Regions from separate parts of the Thauera sp. DNT-1 genome, predicted to be linked through region 2. Evidence: predicted binding sites of a transcription regulator. Region 2 holds the regulator's gene; each other region holds the start of a gene.
What was found. Region 2 encodes sigma-54, which starts transcription at its own class of promoters, with help from an activator protein. Its sites were predicted from a motif close to TGGCACGCTTNCTGCTNA; they were not measured.
Positions count from the first base shown of each region.

Region 1 (4,586 bases), 2.1 Mb from region 2:
GCAACGTAATTGGGGTCTGTCCCTATTTCCTGCTGTTTCCTGTCTCCCCTGACGTGCAGGAAGACCGGCTCGCCGCCGCCGTTGGGCATGATCCTGAATCCGTGTTCGTTTAGCCGGAAATCCAGCCTAACGCATTGATGTAATTGTACAATTACGCATCCGACTCATTCACCCAACCGACCATGCCGCGCTTCGAAGTCAAGCAATCCGCCAAGCTCAACCTGACCTCGTACTCGGGCCTGGCGCTGATCGGGCAGTGCTGCCAGGCGGCACAGGTTCAGGCGGTGATCGACCCGAGGCTGCCAGTGTCGCAGGGCATGCTGAGCTCGGATCTGGTCAAGTCGGTGGTCGGGCTGCTGAGCCTGGGCAAGAGCGACTTCGAGGCGATCGAGCCGTTTCGCGGCGACCGCTTCTTCAAGGAAGCGCTCGGGCTCGCCAAGGTGCCCGGCAGCGTGTGGATGCGCCAACGGCTCGATGCCCGCGCGGCCGAGCTGCGCGAGCTGACCGACGAGCTGAGCCTGCGCCTGCTCGAGCGCACCGAGGCGCCGATCACGGCGCACAAGGGCTACGTCTGCGCCGACCTGGACACCTTCGTGATGGACAACTCCGACACCAAGAAGGAAGCGGTCAGCCGCACCTACCAGGGTGTCGACGGCTACACGCCGATCGCGCTGTACCTGGGCAACGAGGGCTGGAACCTCGGCCTGGAACTGCGCGCGGGTTCGCACCACTCGGCGCTGGAGACGGAGTATTTCTTCGAGCGCGCGCTCCCGCGCCTGCGCCGGGTGTGCGCCGCCGATGCGAAGCTGCTGTGGCGCGCCGATAGCGGCTTCGATAGCGCGCGGCTGCTGTTCGCGCTGGCCGACGAGCGCGATCGCTGGGCCGAACTCGGGCGTTCGTTCGATTACCTCACCAAGTGGAACCCGCGCCGCCAGGACAAGACCGCCTGGGTGGATCGGGCCGAGGCCGCCGGTGCGTTCGAAGAAGCGCGCGTGGGCAAGCGGGTGGGGCTGCTGGACCTGAAGATCGATCGTGCCTGGAAGAAGGCCAAGCGCACGCTGCGCCTGGTGGTGCGGGTGACCGAGCGCACCATCGACAAGAAGGGCCAGCACCTGCTGGCGCCCGAGATCGAGATCGAAGGCTGGTGGACCAGCCTCGATGGGGCGATGGCCGAGGTGATCGAGCTCTACAAGCACCACGGCACGCACGAGCAGTTCCACTCCGAGATCAAGACCGACCTGGACCTCGAGCGCCTGCCCTCGGGTAAGTTCGACACCAACGACGCGGTCGTGCATCTGGCCGCATTCGCCTACAACTGCCTGCGCCTGATCGGCCAGCTCGGGCTGGCCGGCGAGCTCTCGCCGATCCGCCACCCGGCCAAGCGCCGGCGCATCAAGACGGTGCTGCAGGAGGTGATGTACCGCGCGGCGAAGTTCGTCGAACACGCCCGGCGCCTGGTGCTGGACTTCGGGCGCGGCGTGGCCGCGCATGTGAAGGTGTTCACCACGGTGCAGGCGCGACTGTGCGCGGTGGCTTCGCCGTGATGCAAATCCGGCGGCCGAATTCTCCGAATCGAGGCCATTTCGCTGCGGCGGAAGGGCGACGGCCGCGCGGGAGAAGGGAAATGACATAGCGCACCCGCCGGAAGCCCGGCTCGCCGGCGCTCCGGGCCATGAAAGGACGGCGCTCGGGGCTGCGGTGAGCTGAGATTGGGAGTCAGGCAGCAGAAGAATCATGCGCTGGGGCTCGCGGAGCGGGTATGCGCTGTAGAGAACACGGATTCAGGATGATGAAGCCGAAGTTTGCCGTCGAGAATTTTTACACTTCGACAGGTTTGAGCGCCAGAAGTATCGGGCGTAGGAAATAAAGTTGATATTATTCAATGTGTTAAGTAGATTTGTTCTGGCTGGAATACATCTTGCTTGCGTTGATGCCAGCAAGGTCGCGCCGAATGGGGCGATAGGACGATCGCTCGGGCGGCGTCCGCTTGCCAAACACCAGACAGCAACATTCGGGGACATCAAAATGAACAAGCAGCTTCTCTCGGCAAGACTCATTGCCATCGCAGCGCTCGCGACCGCCGGCGGCACCGCGCTGGCGGCGCCCTACACCCTGACGACCGGCGCCGGCGACGGAAGCGTCACGGTCGGCGTGGATGGCTATGGCAGTTTCGGCTCCTCCGTGGGAGCGAACTCCACCGATGCGCTCTACAACCCGATCGGCGCGGGGGTGGCGGCCGGGACGACGTACGAGTCGGGCGTGGCCATCAGGCTGGGCGCAACGGCGGGCGCACGCACCTTCCTGACCTCCGGGGACATCGGCGGCAGCGGCGGCTTGACGAACCCGACGGTCACCGGCTCGACGACGACGGCGAGCAGCGCGTTCGCCCTCAGCGGTCTTTCGTTCAGCCTGTCCCAGGTGCTGACTCCCTTGATGACGGGCAGCACGCAGACCGGCAGCGTCCTGACGCAGACCTACTCGATCACGAATACCACGCAAGGCCTGCTCGGTTTCGAGCTCGTGCGCTATATCGATGGCGATCTCCAGTTCGACGGCAGCATCTCGGACGGCGGTGGCCGCATCAGCCTCGGCGGGGTCGAGGTGCTGTTCGAGACGGATACCGCGACCGGGTCGGCGACCTCAACGACCTTCGTCGGCATCAGCGCCACTGGCGGCACCGTTCCGGCCACCGGGCGCTATGAAATCGACTCGTACAGTGGCTTGCGCGGACGCATCGTTTCCGGCAGCGCCCTCGACGACCTGATCACCGGCGACGGTGCCGATATCGACCAGTTCATCGATCTGGGCGGCGGTTATGACGTCACGCTGGCGCTGCGCAACGTGTTCTCGCTTGCTGCGGGTGCATCGTCGGAGTATGTGACGCGCACCTATTTCGGCGCAGGGACACCGGAGAGCGTTGTGAATCCGACTCCGGAGCCCGGTTCGCTGGCGCTGCTCGGCCTCGGCCTCGCCGGTCTGGCGGCGCGCCGCCGCAAGGCAGCCTGAGCGCCCGGCGCATCGCTCCGACAACGGCAGCTGCGGCTGCCGTTGTCGTGTGCGCCCGGGCCAGGTGCACTCCAGGCAGAAGGGCAAGAGGCCGAGCGGCACCTGGCGCGGGCGGGGAGCTCAGGCTCGCGCCGGGCGGGGCCGCTTCGCCTCCGCAAGCGCATACACCCAGGCCTCCACTTCGGTGCCATCGGCCAGGACGGCCTTGGCCGCTTCGCGCACGTAGTCCTCGCCCTCGAAGGCATCGAGCGCGGGCCAGTGCGCGGCGAGGTTCGGCGACACGAAGACGTGTCCGGCGATCTCCTCGCCGTGCGCGTCGAGTACCAGGGCGGGGAAGCCGGATTGCGCGAATCCCCAGCCGGCGCGGACGAGCCGGCCGCGCACGCTGGCGGGCTGCCAGGTGCCGCCGATCTTCTGCAGGACGTGTTCGTTGGGGCGGCCGGGGCCGAGCGTGCCGTAGACGAAAAGGCGTTCCATCGGGATCTCCGGGTTGGCATGCGGCGGCAGGCTGCTAGCATGGTATGAGCCGCGAGCGTGTGCCTCGCCCTCGATTGGACCACAGCGTCATGCCGCTCACCATGCCCGATGATCCCTCGGCGGATCCTTCCGCCTCGCGCCGATCCATCCCCGGCTTCTGCGGCCTGTGCAAGTCGCGCTGCGGCTCGCGCATGGTGGTGGAGGGCGGTCGGCTGGTGGCGCAGCTGCCGGACCCGGCGCATCCGACCGGGCGGGCGCAGTGCGTGAAGGGGCGGGCGGCGCCGGAGCTGGTCTACGACCCGCAGCGCGTGCTGCGCCCGCTGCTGCGCACGCGCCCCAAGGGCGACTCCGATCCCGGCTGGCGCGAGATCTCGTGGGACGAGGCGCTCGACCGCGTCGCGCAGGCGCTCGCGCGGGTGCGCGACGAATCCGGCGCGGAGGCGGTGGCGTTCGCGATCGCGACGCCGAGCGGCACGCCGATCGCCGACGACATCCGCTGGATCGAGCGCCTGGCCAACGCCTTCGGCAGCCCCAACGTGGCCAACGGCACCGAGATCTGCAACTGGCACAAGGACTTCACCCATCAGCTCAGCTTCGGCCGCGGCATCGCCACGCCGGACTTCGCGCACAGCCGCTGCATCGTGCTGTGGGGGCACAACCCGCGCGACACCTGGCTGGCCAACTCGCTGGCGATCCGGGCGGCGCGCAAGGCCGGGGCGAAGCTGGTGGTGGTCGATCCGCGCAAGGCGGGCTTCGCGGCCGATGCCGACCTGTGGCTGCGCGTGCGCCCCGGCTCGGATGGCGCGCTCGCGCTCGGGGTGGCGCGGGTGATGCTGGCGCGCGGGTGGTTCGACGCCGGCTTCGTGCGCGATTTCAGCAACGCGCCGCTGCTGGTGCGCGGCGACAACGGCCGCCTGCTGCGTGCCGGCGAGCTCGCCGCGCCGCCGGCGGGGGCGGCGGCGGACGACTTCGTCGCGCTGGGGGTGGATGGGGGCGTGATCGCGTGCGCGCGCGGGTGGTCGGGCACCGACCGGACACCGATCGCGTCGGGTCGGGACGTGCGCGCCGCGGCGGGCAGCGGTGATCCGGATCTGCTGCGGTCG
Region 1 covers NZ_AP043752.1:878,434-883,019, reverse strand. Annotated here, with positions in the region: gene ACZ5PP_RS04160 (IS1380 family transposase) at 183-1,544, shown strand; gene ACZ5PP_RS04155 (PEP-CTERM sorting domain-containing protein) at 2,026-3,006, shown strand; gene ACZ5PP_RS04150 (gamma-glutamylcyclotransferase family protein) at 3,127-3,483, opposite strand; gene ACZ5PP_RS04145 (molybdopterin-containing oxidoreductase family protein) at 3,573-4,586, shown strand, end outside.
Region 1: the regulator sigma-54 is predicted to act here: its motif matches at 1,908-1,925, upstream of ACZ5PP_RS04155 (PEP-CTERM sorting domain-containing protein).

Region 2 (4,586 bases):
CCACCGGCTCGCTCGGACTCGACATCGCGCTCGGGCTCGGCGGTCTGCCGCGCGGTCGGGTGGTCGAAATCTACGGCCCCGAATCCTCCGGCAAGACCACGCTCACCCTGCAGGTCATCGCCGAGATGCAGAAGCTCGGCGGCACCGCGGCCTTCATCGACGCCGAGCACGCGCTCGACGTGGGCTACGCGGAAAAACTCGGCGTCGACATCGAGGATCTGCTGATCTCGCAGCCCGACACCGGCGAACAGGCGCTCGAGATCGCCGACATGCTGGTGCGCTCGGGCGGCGTGGACATCGTGGTCATCGACTCGGTCGCCGCGCTCACGCCCAAGGCCGAGATCGAGGGCGAGATGGGCGACCAGCTCCCCGGCCTGCAGGCCCGCCTGATGTCGCAGGCACTGCGCAAGCTCACCGCCAACATCAAGCGCACCAACACCCTGGTGATCTTCATCAACCAGATCCGCATGAAGATCGGCGTGATGTTCGGCAGCCCGGAGACCACCACCGGCGGCAACGCGCTCAAGTTCTACGCCTCGGTGCGCATGGACATCCGCCGCACCGGCACGATCAAGAAGGGTGACGAGGTGGTCGGCTCCGAGACCCGCGTCAAGGTGGTCAAGAACAAGGTCTCGCCACCGTTCAAGGAAGCCCACTTCGACATCCTTTACGGCGAGGGCATCTCGCGCGAAGGCGAGATCATCGACCTCGGCGTCGAGCACAAGATCGTTGACAAGTCGGGCGCCTGGTACGCCTACAAGGGCGACAAGATCGGCCAGGGCAAGGACAACTCGCGCGAGTTCCTGCGCGCCAACCCGGTGCTGGCCCGCGAGATCGAGAACAAGGTGCGGGTCGCGGTCGGCCTGCCCGAGCTGCCGCCCGCCGCCGCGTCCGCCCCGGCGCCGGCCGAGGCCTGACCCCGTCGACGCCGACATGGGCGAGCCGAGCCTGCGCGAACGTGCGCTCCGCCATCTCGCCCGGCGCGACCACTCGCGCGCCGAACTTGCGCGCAAGCTCGCACCCCATGGCGAGCCGGCCGAGATCGAAGCGGTGCTCGAGCGCATGCGCGAGCTCGGCCTGCAGTCCGACGAGCGCTACGCCGAGGCCTTCGTGCGCGGCAAGGCGGCGCGCTTCGGCACCGCACGATTGCGCAACGAGCTCGTGCGGCGAGGCATCGACCGTGACCGGATCGACGAGGCGCTCGCCGACGAGTGCGTAGAATCCGAGATCGAGCGGGCGCGCGCGGTGCTGCGCGGCCGCTTCGCCACCCCACCCGCCGACGCACGCGAATGGGCGCGCCAGGCGCGCTTCCTGCAAACCCGGGGCTTCGCCCCCGAGCTGATCCGCAAGCTGCTGAAAGAGCCCTACGATGAGTCTGCTTAAGGTCGCCGGCCTGCAAAAGCGCTACAAGGCGCGCACCGTGGTGCATGACGTCGGCTTCGAGGTCGGCTCGGGCGAGGTCGTCGGCCTGCTCGGTCCCAACGGCGCCGGCAAGACCACCTGCTTCTACATGATTGTGGGTCTGGTGCGCGCCGACGGCGGCCAGATCGCCCTCGACGGCACCGACCTCACCCACCTGCCGATCCACGCCCGCGCGCGCTTGGGCCTGTCCTACCTGCCGCAGGAGATGAGCGTGTTCCGCAAGCTCAGCGTGGCCGAGAATATCCGCGCCGTGCTCGAACTCCAGGGGCTCGAACGCCGCCAGATCGAGGAGCGGCTCGAGGAACTGCTGATGGAACTGGGCATCCATCACCTGCGCGACAACACCGCGATCTCGCTCTCGGGCGGGGAGCGCCGGCGCTGCGAGATCGCCCGCGCGCTCGCCACCGACCCGCGCCTGATCCTGCTCGACGAGCCCTTCGCCGGAGTCGATCCGATCGCGGTCATCGACATCCAGAAGATCATCCGCTTCCTCAAGGAGCGCGGTATCGGCGTGCTGATCACCGACCACAACGTGCGCGAGACCTTGGGCATCTGCGACCGCGCCTACATCATCAGCGAAGGTCGCGTGCTGGCGAGCGGAGAACCTACCGAGATCATCGAGAACGAGCGCGTGCGCCAGGTCTACCTCGGCGAGCACTTCCGCCTGTGAGCCCGCCCTCCTGCCGACCGCGATGAAACCCAGCCTCCAGCTCAAGCTCTCCCAGCACCTCACGCTGACGCCCCAGCTGCAGCAGTCGATCAAGCTGCTGCAGCTGTCTACGATCGAGCTGAACCAGGAGATCGAGCGCGTGCTGCTCGAGAATCCCATGCTCGAGCGCGAGGATGGCGACGGCGGCGTCGACTACGCCCCCGCGCCGCCGCCGGGCAACGCGCCCGAGCGCGAAGCCGCGCCGGAACCCGCCGCCGAACCGGCGGGCGAGTCGATCACGCACGAGGGCGGCGAAGGCAGCAGCGAGGACGAGGGCATCGACTGGTCCAACGTGGGTCAGGGCGCGTCCAGCCGCAGCGAGGACGACGAGGACGGCGACTACCAGGACATCCAGGCCGCCGGCGTGTCGCTGCGCGAACACCTCGACCAGCAGGTCGCCCTCTCGCCCCTGTCCGACCGCGACCGCGCGCTGGTGCGCTTCCTGATCGAGGCGCTCGACGACGACGGCTACCTGCACCAGCCGCTGGAAGATCTCCTCGAGCTGCTGCCGCAGGACGCCGAGGTCGATCTCGACGAGCTCGCCATCGCCCTGCGCCACGTGCAGAGCCTCGAGCCGGCCGGGATCGGCGCGCGCAGCCCGCAGGAATGTCTGGCCCTGCAGCTCCAGGCCTTGCCCGAGTGCCCGATACGCCCTCTCGCTCTCGAGATCGTGACCAGCCACCTCGAACTGCTCGCGGAGCGCAACTTCGCCCGTATCCGCAAGCTCACCGGCTGTGACGACGAGGGTCTGCGCGAAGCGCAGGCCCTGATCTGCAGCCTCGACCCCCACCCCGGCTCGCGCTACTCCACCGCCGAGACGCGCTACGTGCTGCCCGACGTCGTCGTGCGCAAGCTGCGCGGCCAATGGACCGTGAGCCTGAACCAGGAAGCGATGCCGCGTCTGCGCATCAATCGCCTCTACGCCAGTCTGCTGCAGCAGAACCGCGCACAGGGCGGCGGCCTGGGTGGACAGCTGCAGGAGGCGCGCTGGCTGATCAAGAACGTCCAGCAGCGCTTCGACACCATCCTGCGCGTGTCCCAGGCCATCGTTGACCAGCAACGGCAGTTCTTCGATCATGGGGACGTGGCGATGCGGCCACTCACCCTAAGGGAGATCGCAGACCAGCTCGAGCTGCACGAATCCACCGTCTCGCGCGTCACCACGCAGAAGTACATGGCGACGCCGCGCGGGGTCTTCGAGCTCAAGTACTTTTTCGGCAGCCATGTCGCGACCGACACCGGCGGTGCGGCTTCCTCCACGGCGATTCGCGCGCTGATTCGCCAGCTGGTGGACGCGGAAGACAGCAAGAAGCCGCTGTCCGACGCCAGGATCGCCGAAATCCTCGGCCAACAGGGAATCGTCGTGGCGAGGCGCACGATCGCCAAGTACCGCGAGTCCCTCAACATCCCGCCGGTCAGCCTGCGCAAATCCCTCTGACAACAACAGGAGTCATCCATGAATCTGAACATCACCGGGCGCCACGTCGAAGTCACCCCCGCCATCCGCGAATACGTGACCTCCAAGCTCGATCGCGTCATCCGCCATTTCGACAACGTCACCAGCGTCACCGTCATCCTGTCGGTCGAAAAGCTCAAGCAGAAAGCCGAGGTGACGCTGCACGTGCGCGGCAAGGACCTCTTCGTCGAAGCGGACGACGCCGACCTCTACGCGGCGATCGACGCGATGACCGACAAGCTCGACCGTCAGGTTCAGAAGTACAAGCAGAAGCAGTCCGACCATAACCACGAGTCGCTCAAGCACCAGGTCCCCGAGGCCTGAGGACCGGCTTGAAGCTCCCCGTCCGGGGTGTGGTTATAATGCGCGCGTTTTCACGAAGCGCGGCCGCACACGCCCCGGACCGGATTCCCGCCCCCCTGGCGGCAGCTGACGGAAGAGTGCGCGAGCCCACCTGCGAATGAGCCTGATATCCCAACTCCTGCCGCTTTCCAACGTGGTGATCGATCTCGACGCGAGCAGCAAGAAGCGCGTCTTTGAACAGGCCGGCCTGCTGTTCGAGAACAACCAGGGCATCGCCCGCAGCACCGTGTTCGACAGCCTGTTCACCCGCGAACGCCTCGGCTCGACCGGACTGGGTCAGGGCATCGCCATCCCGCACGGCCGCATCAAGGGGCTCAAGGACGCCGCCGGCGCTTTTCTGCGCCTGGCCACCCCGGTGCAGTTCGACGCTCCCGACGGCCGTCCGGTGGACATGCTGTTCGTGCTGCTCGTGCCCGAACAGGCCAACGAAACCCATCTGCAGCTGCTGTCCGAGCTCGCGCAGATGTTCAGCGACCGCGAGTTCCGCGAGACCCTGCACGGCGCGACGGATGCCGCACAGATCCACCGCCTGTTCGTGAATTGGGGTGCCGATGCGGCAAACCAGCCTGACCCGGCTGTATGAGGCGCACCGCGAAAGCCTGAGCCTCGTCCACGTCAGCGGACCGATCGGTGCCC
Region 2 covers NZ_AP043752.1:3,380,979-3,385,564, reverse strand. Annotated here, with positions in the region: gene recA (recombinase RecA) at 1-917, shown strand, start outside; gene recX (recombination regulator RecX) at 934-1,383, shown strand; gene lptB (LPS export ABC transporter ATP-binding protein) at 1,370-2,092, shown strand; gene ACZ5PP_RS15615 (RNA polymerase factor sigma-54) at 2,115-3,569, shown strand; gene hpf (ribosome hibernation-promoting factor, HPF/YfiA family) at 3,588-3,911, shown strand; gene ptsN (PTS IIA-like nitrogen regulatory protein PtsN) at 4,048-4,533, shown strand; gene hprK (HPr(Ser) kinase/phosphatase) at 4,502-4,586, shown strand, end outside.

Region 3 (4,586 bases), 2.0 Mb from region 2:
CCCGCAGGGAGCGGAAACGTGAAGGTCGAGCCGAACAGCTGTGGGTAGCGCTGGGCTGCGCTCAGGTCGTTCGCATCGAGGTTTCCGCCGATCTCCACCCGGCTGGTCGGCATGGGCTGGGAACCGACGATCGGCACCTGGACGTCCTTGAGGCCGCCGATCGGCGTGGGCAGGGCGCCCGGGGTGACCGGACTCTGGAAGCCCTTGAGCCTTTCGCCGGTGGGGGTGCGGATGAAACCCTCCTTGTCGAGCTCGAACTGGCCGTTGCGGGTATACACGTCCGGGCCGTTCTCGCGGCTGACCACGAAGAAGCCGTCGCCGTTGATCGCCAGGTCGAGCGGGTTGTTGGTGGTGGTGAGGTTGCCCTGGGTGAAGGTCTGCCGCACCGCACCGAGCGTGGCGCCCACACCCACCTGCTTGCCCGAGATCGAGCCGGTCAGCGAGGCCGCAAAGACGTCCGAGAAGATCGCGGAGCCGGTCTTGAAGCCGATCGTGTTGGTGTTGGCGACGTTGTTGGAGATGATGTCCAGGGCCTTGGAGGAAACGCTCAGGCCGCTCAAACCTTGCTGGAAAGACATGATCGAGGCTCCGGATCAGAGAATCTGCTTGATGTCGTCGTACTTGAAGATGCCGAGCGAGCCGACCTGGAAGTCGGTACCCGAGGCGCCGCGGATCACGCTGGTGACCGGGCCGAACTCGAGCGTCCGACCCGTGACCTTCTTGCCCTCGGCGAGCGCGCTCAGCTCGACCGTGTAGGCGCCGTCGACGGCACGCGAACCGTCGCTGGCGGTACCGTCCCAGATGAAGTTCTGGCTGCCCGCCTTGACGTCAGCGAGCTCGATCTTCTTGATCTCGAGGCCGGCGGCGTCCTTGATCGACAGCACCACGCTGTCGGCCGCGGCATCGAGCTCGAAACCGCCTACCGCGCCGGCCTCGGTGAGGGTCAGCTTCTTCCCCTCCACCAGCACGCCGCGCCCGACGAGCGCGGCAGCCTGCATCGAGTCGTAGGCGCTCTGGCCATCGACGAAGCTCTGGAACATCTTGTTCAGGCGCTCGATGCCGTCGACCGTGCTCATCTGTGCGAGCTGCGAGGTGACCTCCGCATTCTCCATCGGGTTGAGCGGATCCTGATTCTTCAGCTGGGTGGTGAGCAGGGTGAGGAAGCGCGAGTTCATGTCGCCGGAGGCCGAAGCCTTCGACTCCTCGCGCGTGTTGATCTTGGCGAGCACGCTCGCCGCGATGTCCTGGTTGTTCGTTACGCTGCTCATTCCTCTCTCCTGCTGTCGGCGTTTTCCGCGTCACGGCGCCTGCGGGGTGCTTACTGGCCGATCTGCAAGGTACGCTGAAGCAAGGTTCGTGCCGTGCTCATCACCTCGGCGTTGTTCTGGTAGGAACGCGAGGCGGAGATCATGTTCACCATTTCCTCGACCACGTTGACGTTGGGCATCTCGACGTAGCCGTCGGGGTTGGCGGCAGGGTTGTTGGGCTCGTAGACCAGCCGCAGGGGCGCGGCGCTCTCGACCACCTGGGTCACCTGCACGCCGACCGCCGCCGGGCCGGCGACCGGGCGCGCGGCGAACACCACCTGCTTGGCGCGGTAGGGCTGGCCGTCCTCGGAGGTGACGCTGTCGGCGTTGGCAAGGTTGGAGGCGGTGGCATTGAGGCGAAGCGACTGCGCATTGAGCGCCGAGCCGGCGATCTGGAAGACGTTCAGCATGCTCATGGCGGCTCTCCTTACTGGCCGGTGATCGCGGTGTTCATCGAGCGCAGCATGCCGTTGATGAAGGTCACGCTGGCCTCGTAGTGCAAGGCGTTCTCGGCGAAGGCGGCGCGCTCGACGTCCATGTTCACCGTGTTGCCGTCCACCGCGGACTGCAGCTCGCTGCGGTAGCCGGTCAGGCTTTCGAGCGCAGGCGCGGGTGCGCTGCCGATGTGGCCCGCCTGCGTGGTCGCCATCTGCACACCCTCCCGCGAGGCATTGAGCGCGCCCTGCAGCGCGGCGCGGAAATCCACGTCGCGCGCCTTGTAGTGCGGCGTGTCGGCGTTGGCGATGTTCGAGGCGATCAGCTGCTGGCGGTGCGCCTGCAGGTTCAGCGCGGTCTGGTGGAACTGGATCTGCCGGTCGAAAAGGGTCTTCATCGCTGTGCTCCCGGGACGGTGCGCCCGGACGTTCCGGACGCAGTTTCCATGCCAGCGATGGTAGGCGCGGGCCGGCAAGACCCTGGCGCCGATAAGGGGGGCAAAGCCCGGCCAATTTCGCCGCCACCCGCCGGCAAGGATTGCCGGCGGACGCTGCCGGTTGCCAGGCCGGCGGGGGTCATGGTGCAATCCCGCCATGACGACTCCCCTCCACCGCAGGCTCGCCGCAGGGCGACTGCGCGGCCCGGCCGCAGCGCTGTGCGCGGCCCTCGTGCTGCTTCCCTCCCCCGCCGCGATCGCCCAGCACGCCGAGGGGGCGGTCGAGGCCCGCGTGCGCCAGTTCCTGCAGCGCCAGGTCGCCGGCCTGCCCGGCGAGGTGTCGATCGAGCTCGCGCCGCTCGATCCCAACAGCCAGTTGCCCGCCTGCGCCGCGCTCGAACCCTTCCTGCCCGCGGGCACGCGCGCGTGGGGACGCTTCAGCGTCGGTGTGCGCTGCGACTCACCGGTGACGTGGACCGCCTACCTGCAGGCGCGCGTCGCCGTGGTCGCCGACTACCTGATCGCCGCCCGCCCGCTGCGCGCCGGCCAGGTGCTCGGCCCCGCCGACCTCGGGCAGCGCAGGGGCGACCTCACCGCGCTCCCCGACAATCTCCTCACCGACCCCACCCAGGCCAGCGGCCACCACACCCGCATCGCGGTCGCCGCCGGCAGCCCCTTGCGCGGCGACATGCTGCGCGTACCCCACGCGGTGCGCCAGGGCCAGACCGTGAGCGTGCTCGGCGTGGGCGCGGGCTTCCGGGTGGCGAGCGAAGGCCGTGCGATGAACAACGCCGCCCCGGGTGAGAAGGTGAGGGTGCGCCTGGCCGACGGCCAGGTCGTCACCGGGACCGCACAGGCGGGCGGCGCAGTGGCGCTGGAGTTCTGAGGCGGCTGCGTGCCGAACGGAGACGGCCGCGAGCGGATGGCCGAGCGTGAAAGATTTCATGCTTTAATCGCTCAAGTTCCACGCCATCGCGCCGAAGAGAACGTCAGAGTCACTCTGTATGGGAACTGCGCCATGAAAATCGAAAGCTCGGGCAAGGCGATTGCCCCCTCCACCGCAGCGGAGGCCCGCCCACGCAGCCCCGCGAGCCCCGGCGCCACGGTCTCCGCCGGCAGCGAAAAGGTCCAGCTCTCCTCGCTGTCGTCCAGCCTCGCCAAGGCCGAGGCGAGCATCGCCCAGACCCCGGTCGTCGACGCGCAGCGCGTCGAGGAGATCAAGCAGGCGATCGCCAACGGCGAATTCAGGATCGACGCCGGACGCATCGCCGACGGGCTGATCGACAGCGTGCGCGAGATGCTCGCAGGCCAGCGCTGAACGCTTCACCGCGCATGAACCGTCCTGCCGTCCCGCCCTCCTCCGCCGACCGCCAGCGCCTCGCGCTGCTGATCGAAGCGGAAGCGATCCAGCTCGGAGAGTTCGTCGAGCTGCTCGCGCGCGAGGAGGCGCTGCTGATCGCCGGGGAGGTCGATGCACTGGTGGTGCTCTGCCAGGACAAGAACGAACGCTACCGCCGCCTGCAACGGCTCTCCGACGACCGCAGCCTGCTGCTCGGCCGCTTCGGCCAGGCGGTCTCCGACACCGTGATCCGCGACTGGCTCGCCGGCTTGCCGCGCGTGCTGGCGCGCTGGGACGAGGTCCTCGGCTTGGCCCGCACGACGCGCGAGCGCAACGCCCTCAACGGCAAGCTCATCACCGAGCGCATGGCGCACAATCAGGCCGCGCTCAGCCTGCTGCTCTCGGCCGCCGACCAGCCGCCGCTCTACGACGCCGAAGGCCATACCCGCGCCATTGGCGGCGGGCGCATGCTCGGCAGCGCCTGAACATACATACAGCCCTTCGCTCTGCTATCCTTGCGCCCTTCGCAAGTTCGAACGGGCAGTCAGCATGGCCGGCACGCAAGGCACTCCAAAGCAGTACGACGAATCCTCCTTCCGCGTCCTGAAAGGGCTCGAGCCGGTGCGCGAACGCCCCGGCATGTACACCCGCACCGACAGCCCGGCGCACATCATCCAGGAGGTGATCGACAACGCCGCCGACGAGGCGCTCGGCGGCTTCGCGAAAAAGATCCACGTCACGCTCCATGTCGACGGCTCGGTCACCGTGGCCGACGATGGCCGCGGCATCCCGGTCGGACTGCACCCCGAGGAAGGCGTCCCGGTGGTGGTGCTGGCCTACACCCGGCTGCACGCCGGCGGCAAGTTCGACAAGCGCGAGGGCAACTCGGCCTATGCCTTCTCGGGCGGCCTGCACGGCGTCGGCGTGTCGGTGACCAACGCGCTGTCGACCCGGATCGAGGTCGAGGTCAGGCGCGAGGGCAAGATCCACCGCATCGACTTCTCCGACGGCGGCGAGACGATCGGCCCGGTGCGCGTCGAGGGCGACTGCGGACGCCAGACCGGCACCC
Region 3 covers NZ_AP043752.1:1,358,691-1,363,276, forward strand. Annotated here, with positions in the region: gene flgE (flagellar hook protein FlgE) at 1-578, opposite strand, end outside; gene ACZ5PP_RS06300 (flagellar hook assembly protein FlgD) at 594-1,268, opposite strand; gene flgC (flagellar basal body rod protein FlgC) at 1,319-1,723, opposite strand; gene flgB (flagellar basal body rod protein FlgB) at 1,735-2,139, opposite strand; gene flgA (flagellar basal body P-ring formation chaperone FlgA) at 2,336-3,064, shown strand; gene flgM (flagellar biosynthesis anti-sigma factor FlgM) at 3,197-3,496, shown strand; gene ACZ5PP_RS06325 (flagella synthesis protein FlgN) at 3,511-4,002, shown strand; gene ACZ5PP_RS06330 (DNA topoisomerase IV subunit B) at 4,067-4,586, shown strand, end outside.
Region 3: the regulator sigma-54 is predicted to act here: its motif matches at 2,176-2,193, upstream of flgB (flagellar basal body rod protein FlgB).

Region 4 (4,586 bases), 500 kb from region 2:
CGAGCAACTGGCGCGCAGCTGCGAGCTGGTGCGGGCGGTGAGCGAGCTGGTGCATCGCCTGCAGGCCGAGCGCGGGTGCTCGAATCTTCACCTCGCCGCGGGTGGCAGGCACTTCGATGGCGATCGCGCGGCGTGCGTGGCGGCCAGCATCGAGGCCGATGCCGCGCTGCGGACCTGGCTGGAGCAGGCCGACGTCCTCGACGCGAGGGGCGGCGCGGCGCCGACGGGCGGCTCCCGCCTGCTCACCCGGATCGCGCTCGCGCTGCACGCCCTCGACGGGCTGCCCGCGCTGCGCGCGACGATCGCCGCCGGCCGCTGCACGCCGCACGAGGCCACGCAGCGATTCACGCAGGCGATCGCCGCGCTGCTGGCGCTGGTCTTCGAGGCGGCCGACATCGCGACCGATCCAGCCATCTCGCGCCTGCTGGTGGCGCTGTTCAACCTGATGCAGGGCAAGGAGTTCGCCGGCCAGGAGCGTGCGGCCGGTGCGGCCGCCTTCGCCGCTGGGAGGGCGAACGCTGCGGCCAACGCGCGCCATCCCGCCGAGCCCGACCTGCTGCATCTGATCGAGACGCAGGAGGCGTGCTTCGCGCGCTTCGCTGCCTTCTGCCCGCCCGAGGTGCGCAGCGCCTGGGATGCGGCGTGCCAGGCGATGCCGCTCGCCGAACTTGAACGCCTGCGCCGCAAGTTGCTCGCCGCGGGGAAGGGCGGGGTGCTGCCGTCGGCGCTCGCGGAGCCCTGGTTCGCATGCTGTTCGGCCCGGCTCGACCACCTGCGCGTGATCGAGGACCTGCTTGCCGGGGGATTGCGTGCGGCCTGTGCGGCGCGGATCGCCGCGCTGCAGCGCGATCCCGACTATCCCGAGGTGCTGATGTGCGCGCTGGCAGGGGGGGCGGACGCCGCCCCGGTGTTTCTCGCCGGCGGGGCGGACGAGCTGGCCGGAGTGCCTGGCGAGGGGGACGAGCCTGGGACGGGGCAGACGGCGATCGCCCCCGGCGCGGAGCGTCCGGCGGCGGTGCCCGGGCGCCTCGAGTTGGCGGCGGATCCCTTCGGCCCGCGCCTCACGCGCTCGCTCGTCGATGTGCTCCACGCCCAGTCGTGCCGCCTGCAGGCGATGGGCGAGGAGCTCGCCGCGGTGCGCGCCAGCCTCGACGAGCGCAAGCTGATCGATCGCGCCAAGGCCGTGCTGATGCGCCATCAGGGCCTGAGCGAGGATGCCGCCTACCGCCTGATGCGCCAGACCGCGATGAACCAGGGCCGCCGCCTCCCCGACGTCGCGCGCGCCGTGCTGGAACTGGAGGCCTTCCTGCCCGGCGTTGCATCGGCCGGGTGATCGCGACTGTGGGAGCGACGCAAGTCGCGATGGCGGTGGCCGGGCTTGGGGTGGCGCGGATTCCGGGCGCCGTGATCGCGACTGGCGTCGCTCCTACGTCCCACCCCGGGCGCTGCGGGTTTGGGGGGATCGCGACTTGCGCCGCTCGTGCGCCAAGGCCGGGAGCGTTGCAGGTTTCTGTAGGAGCGACGCAAGTCGCGATCACGGCGGCCGGGCCGGGGTGGTGCGGATTCCGGGCGCCGTGATCGCGACTGGCGTCGCTCCTACGTCCCACCCCGGGCGCTGCGGGTTTTGGGGGGATCGCGACTGGCGCCGCTCGTGCGTCAAGGCCGGGAGCGTTGCGGGTTCCTGTGGGAGCGACGCAAGTCGCGATGGCGGCGGCCAGGCTGGGTGGCGCGGATTCCGGGCGCCGTGATCGCGACTGGCGTCGCTCCTACGTCCCACCCCGGGCGCTGCGGGTTTTGGGGGGATCGCGACTGGCGCCGCTCGTGCGTCAAGGCCGGGAGCGTTGCGGGTTCCTGTGGGAGCGACGCAAGTCGCGATGGCGGCGGCCAGGCTGGGTGGCGCGGATTCCGGGCGCCGTGATCGCGACTGGCGTCGCTCCTACGTCCCACCCCGGGCGCTGCGAGTTTTGGAGGGATCGCGACTGGCGTCGCTCGTGCGCCAAGGCCGGGAGCGTTACGGGTTTCTGTGGGAGCGACGCAAGTCGCGATGGCGGCGGCAGGGCCGGGGTGGTGCGGATTCCGGGCGCCGTGATCGCGACTGGCGTCGCTCCTACATGCCAGGCCGGGCGTGACGAGGTTCGGGGAGGTGCGATTCGATGCGACCCCGGACGCTGCGGGTTGGGGATTCCGGTGCGGTGTGCTTCGCACCAGGGCTGTGCATGTGGGTGTGGGTGCTGCACCGCAGCAGTGCGGGCGGTGGGGGTTGGGCGGCGCTTTGGTCGGATCGATCGCCCCCAGGCGCTGGCATGTTTGATGCTTATTCTTCCTCGAGCCCCTGGCCAACGGCGGTCGGGTGAGCGGCAGCGAGTGCTGCCGCAGCGTTTTACGGTCTGGTGGACAACGGCGTCCATTCCACTCGCCCCCTGCTGGGGATCGAGCGGGATGGGCGCCGTTTTCATTCCGACCCAATCGGCCTTGTTGCGGAGAAAACCCATGAAGAAGATGAAACTCGTGCTGGTCGGCAACGGCATGGCGGGCGTGCGCACGATCGAGGAGCTGCTGAAGCTCGCGCCCGACCTCTACGACATCACCGTGTTCGGCGCCGAGCCGCACGGCAACTACAACCGCATCCTGCTCTCGCCGGTGCTGGCGGGCGAGATGACGCTGCCCGAGATCATGCTCAACGATCTCGACTGGTACGGCGACAACGGCATCACGCTGCACGCCGGCCGCAAGGTGGTGAAGATCGACCGCGTGCGCCGCAAGGTGCTCGCCGGCGACGGCACCGAGGCCGACTACGACCGCCTGCTGCTGGCCACCGGCTCGACGCCCTTCATCCCGCCCATCCCCGGCAACGACCTGCCGGGCGTGCTCGGCTACCGCGACATCGCCGACACCGAGGCGATGATCGAGGCCGCCGGCAAGTACCGCCACGCGGTGGTGATCGGCGCCGGCCTGCTCGGCCTGGAGGCGGCCAACGGGCTGATGCTGCGCGGCATGGACGTGACCGTGGTGCACCTCGGCGAGTGGATCATGGAACGCCAGCTCGACCGCGCGGCCGCCGACATGCTGCAGGCCTCGCTCGAGGCCAAGGGCATGAAGTTCCTGCTCGCGCGCCAGACCGAGGCGCTGCTGCCGGCGCGCAACGCGCAGGGCGGCATGAACGGGCGCGTGGGCGCGGTGCGCTTCAAGGACGGCATGGAGATCCCCGCCGACCTCGTCGTGGTCGCCGCCGGCATCCGGCCGAACTACGAACTCGCCGAATCCGCCGGCCTGTACTGCGGCAGCGGCCGGGTGCGCGGCATCCACGTCTCCGACACGCTGCAGACCGTCACCGATCCGCGCATCTACGCGGTGGGCGAGTGCGTGGCGCACCGCGGCATCGCCTACGGCCTGGTGGCGCCGCTGTTCGAGCAGGGCAAGGTGTGCGCCAACCACCTCGCCAACTTCGGCATCGGCCGCTACGAGGGCTCGGTCACCTCGACCAAGCTCAAAGTGACCGGCATCGACGTGTTCTCGGCGGGCGACTTCAGCGGCGGCCCGGGCACCGAGGACATCGTGCTGCACGACCGCCAGGGCGGGGTGTACAAGCGCGTCGTGCTCAAGGACGACCGCATCGTGGGCTCGGTGCTGTACGGCGACACCGCCGACGGCTCGTGGTACTTCCAGCTCATGAAGGATCGCCAGAGCGTCGCCGAGATCCGCGACCACCTGATGTTCGGCCAGAACAAGCTGGGCGACGCCGGCCACAAGGGCGAGAACCGCGCCGCCAGCATGCCCGACACGGCCGAGGTGTGCGGCTGCAACGGCGTGTGCAAGGGCACCATCGTCAAGGCGATCAAGGAGAAGGGCCTGTTCACCCTCGACGAGGTCAAGAAGCACACCAAGGCGGCGTCCTCCTGCGGCTCCTGCACCGGCCTGGTCGAGCAGATCCTCGCTTCCACCGTCGGCGGCGCCTACCAGGCGGTGAGCGCCAACGACAAGCCGGTGTGCGCGTGTACCGAGCATTCGCACAAGGTGGTGCGCGAGGCGATCTTCAAGCACCACCTGACGAGCAAGGAGGCGGTGTTCGACACGCTGAACTGGAGGACGCCCAACGGCTGCGACAAGTGCCGGCCGGCGGTCAACTACTACCTGATCTCGTCGTGGCCGCACGAGGCCAAGGACGATCCGCAGTCGCGCTTCATCAACGAGCGTGCCCACGCCAACATCCAGAAGGACGGCACCTATTCGGTGGTGCCGCGGATGTGGGGCGGGCTGACCACGCCTGCCGAGCTGCGCGCCATTGCGGATGCCGCGGAGAAATACCAGGTGCCCACGGTCAAGGTCACCGGCGGCCAGCGCATCGACCTGCTCGGGGTGAAGAAGGAGGATCTGCCGAAGATCTGGGCCGACCTCAACGCGGCCGGCATGGTGTCGGGCCACGCCTACGGCAAGTCGATCCGCACCGTGAAGACCTGCGTCGGCGCCGAGCACTGCCGCTTCGGCACCCAGCTGGCGATGGACATGGGGGTCAAGCTCGAGAAGATGCTGTTCGACATGTACGCGCCGCACAAGGTGAAGCTTGCGGTGTCGGGCTGCCCGCGCAA
Region 4 covers NZ_AP043752.1:3,881,688-3,886,273, forward strand. Annotated here, with positions in the region: gene ACZ5PP_RS17920 (nitrate- and nitrite sensing domain-containing protein) at 1-1,333, shown strand, start outside; gene nirB (nitrite reductase large subunit NirB) at 2,491-4,586, shown strand, end outside.
Region 4: the regulator sigma-54 is predicted to act here: its motif matches at 2,300-2,317, upstream of nirB (nitrite reductase large subunit NirB).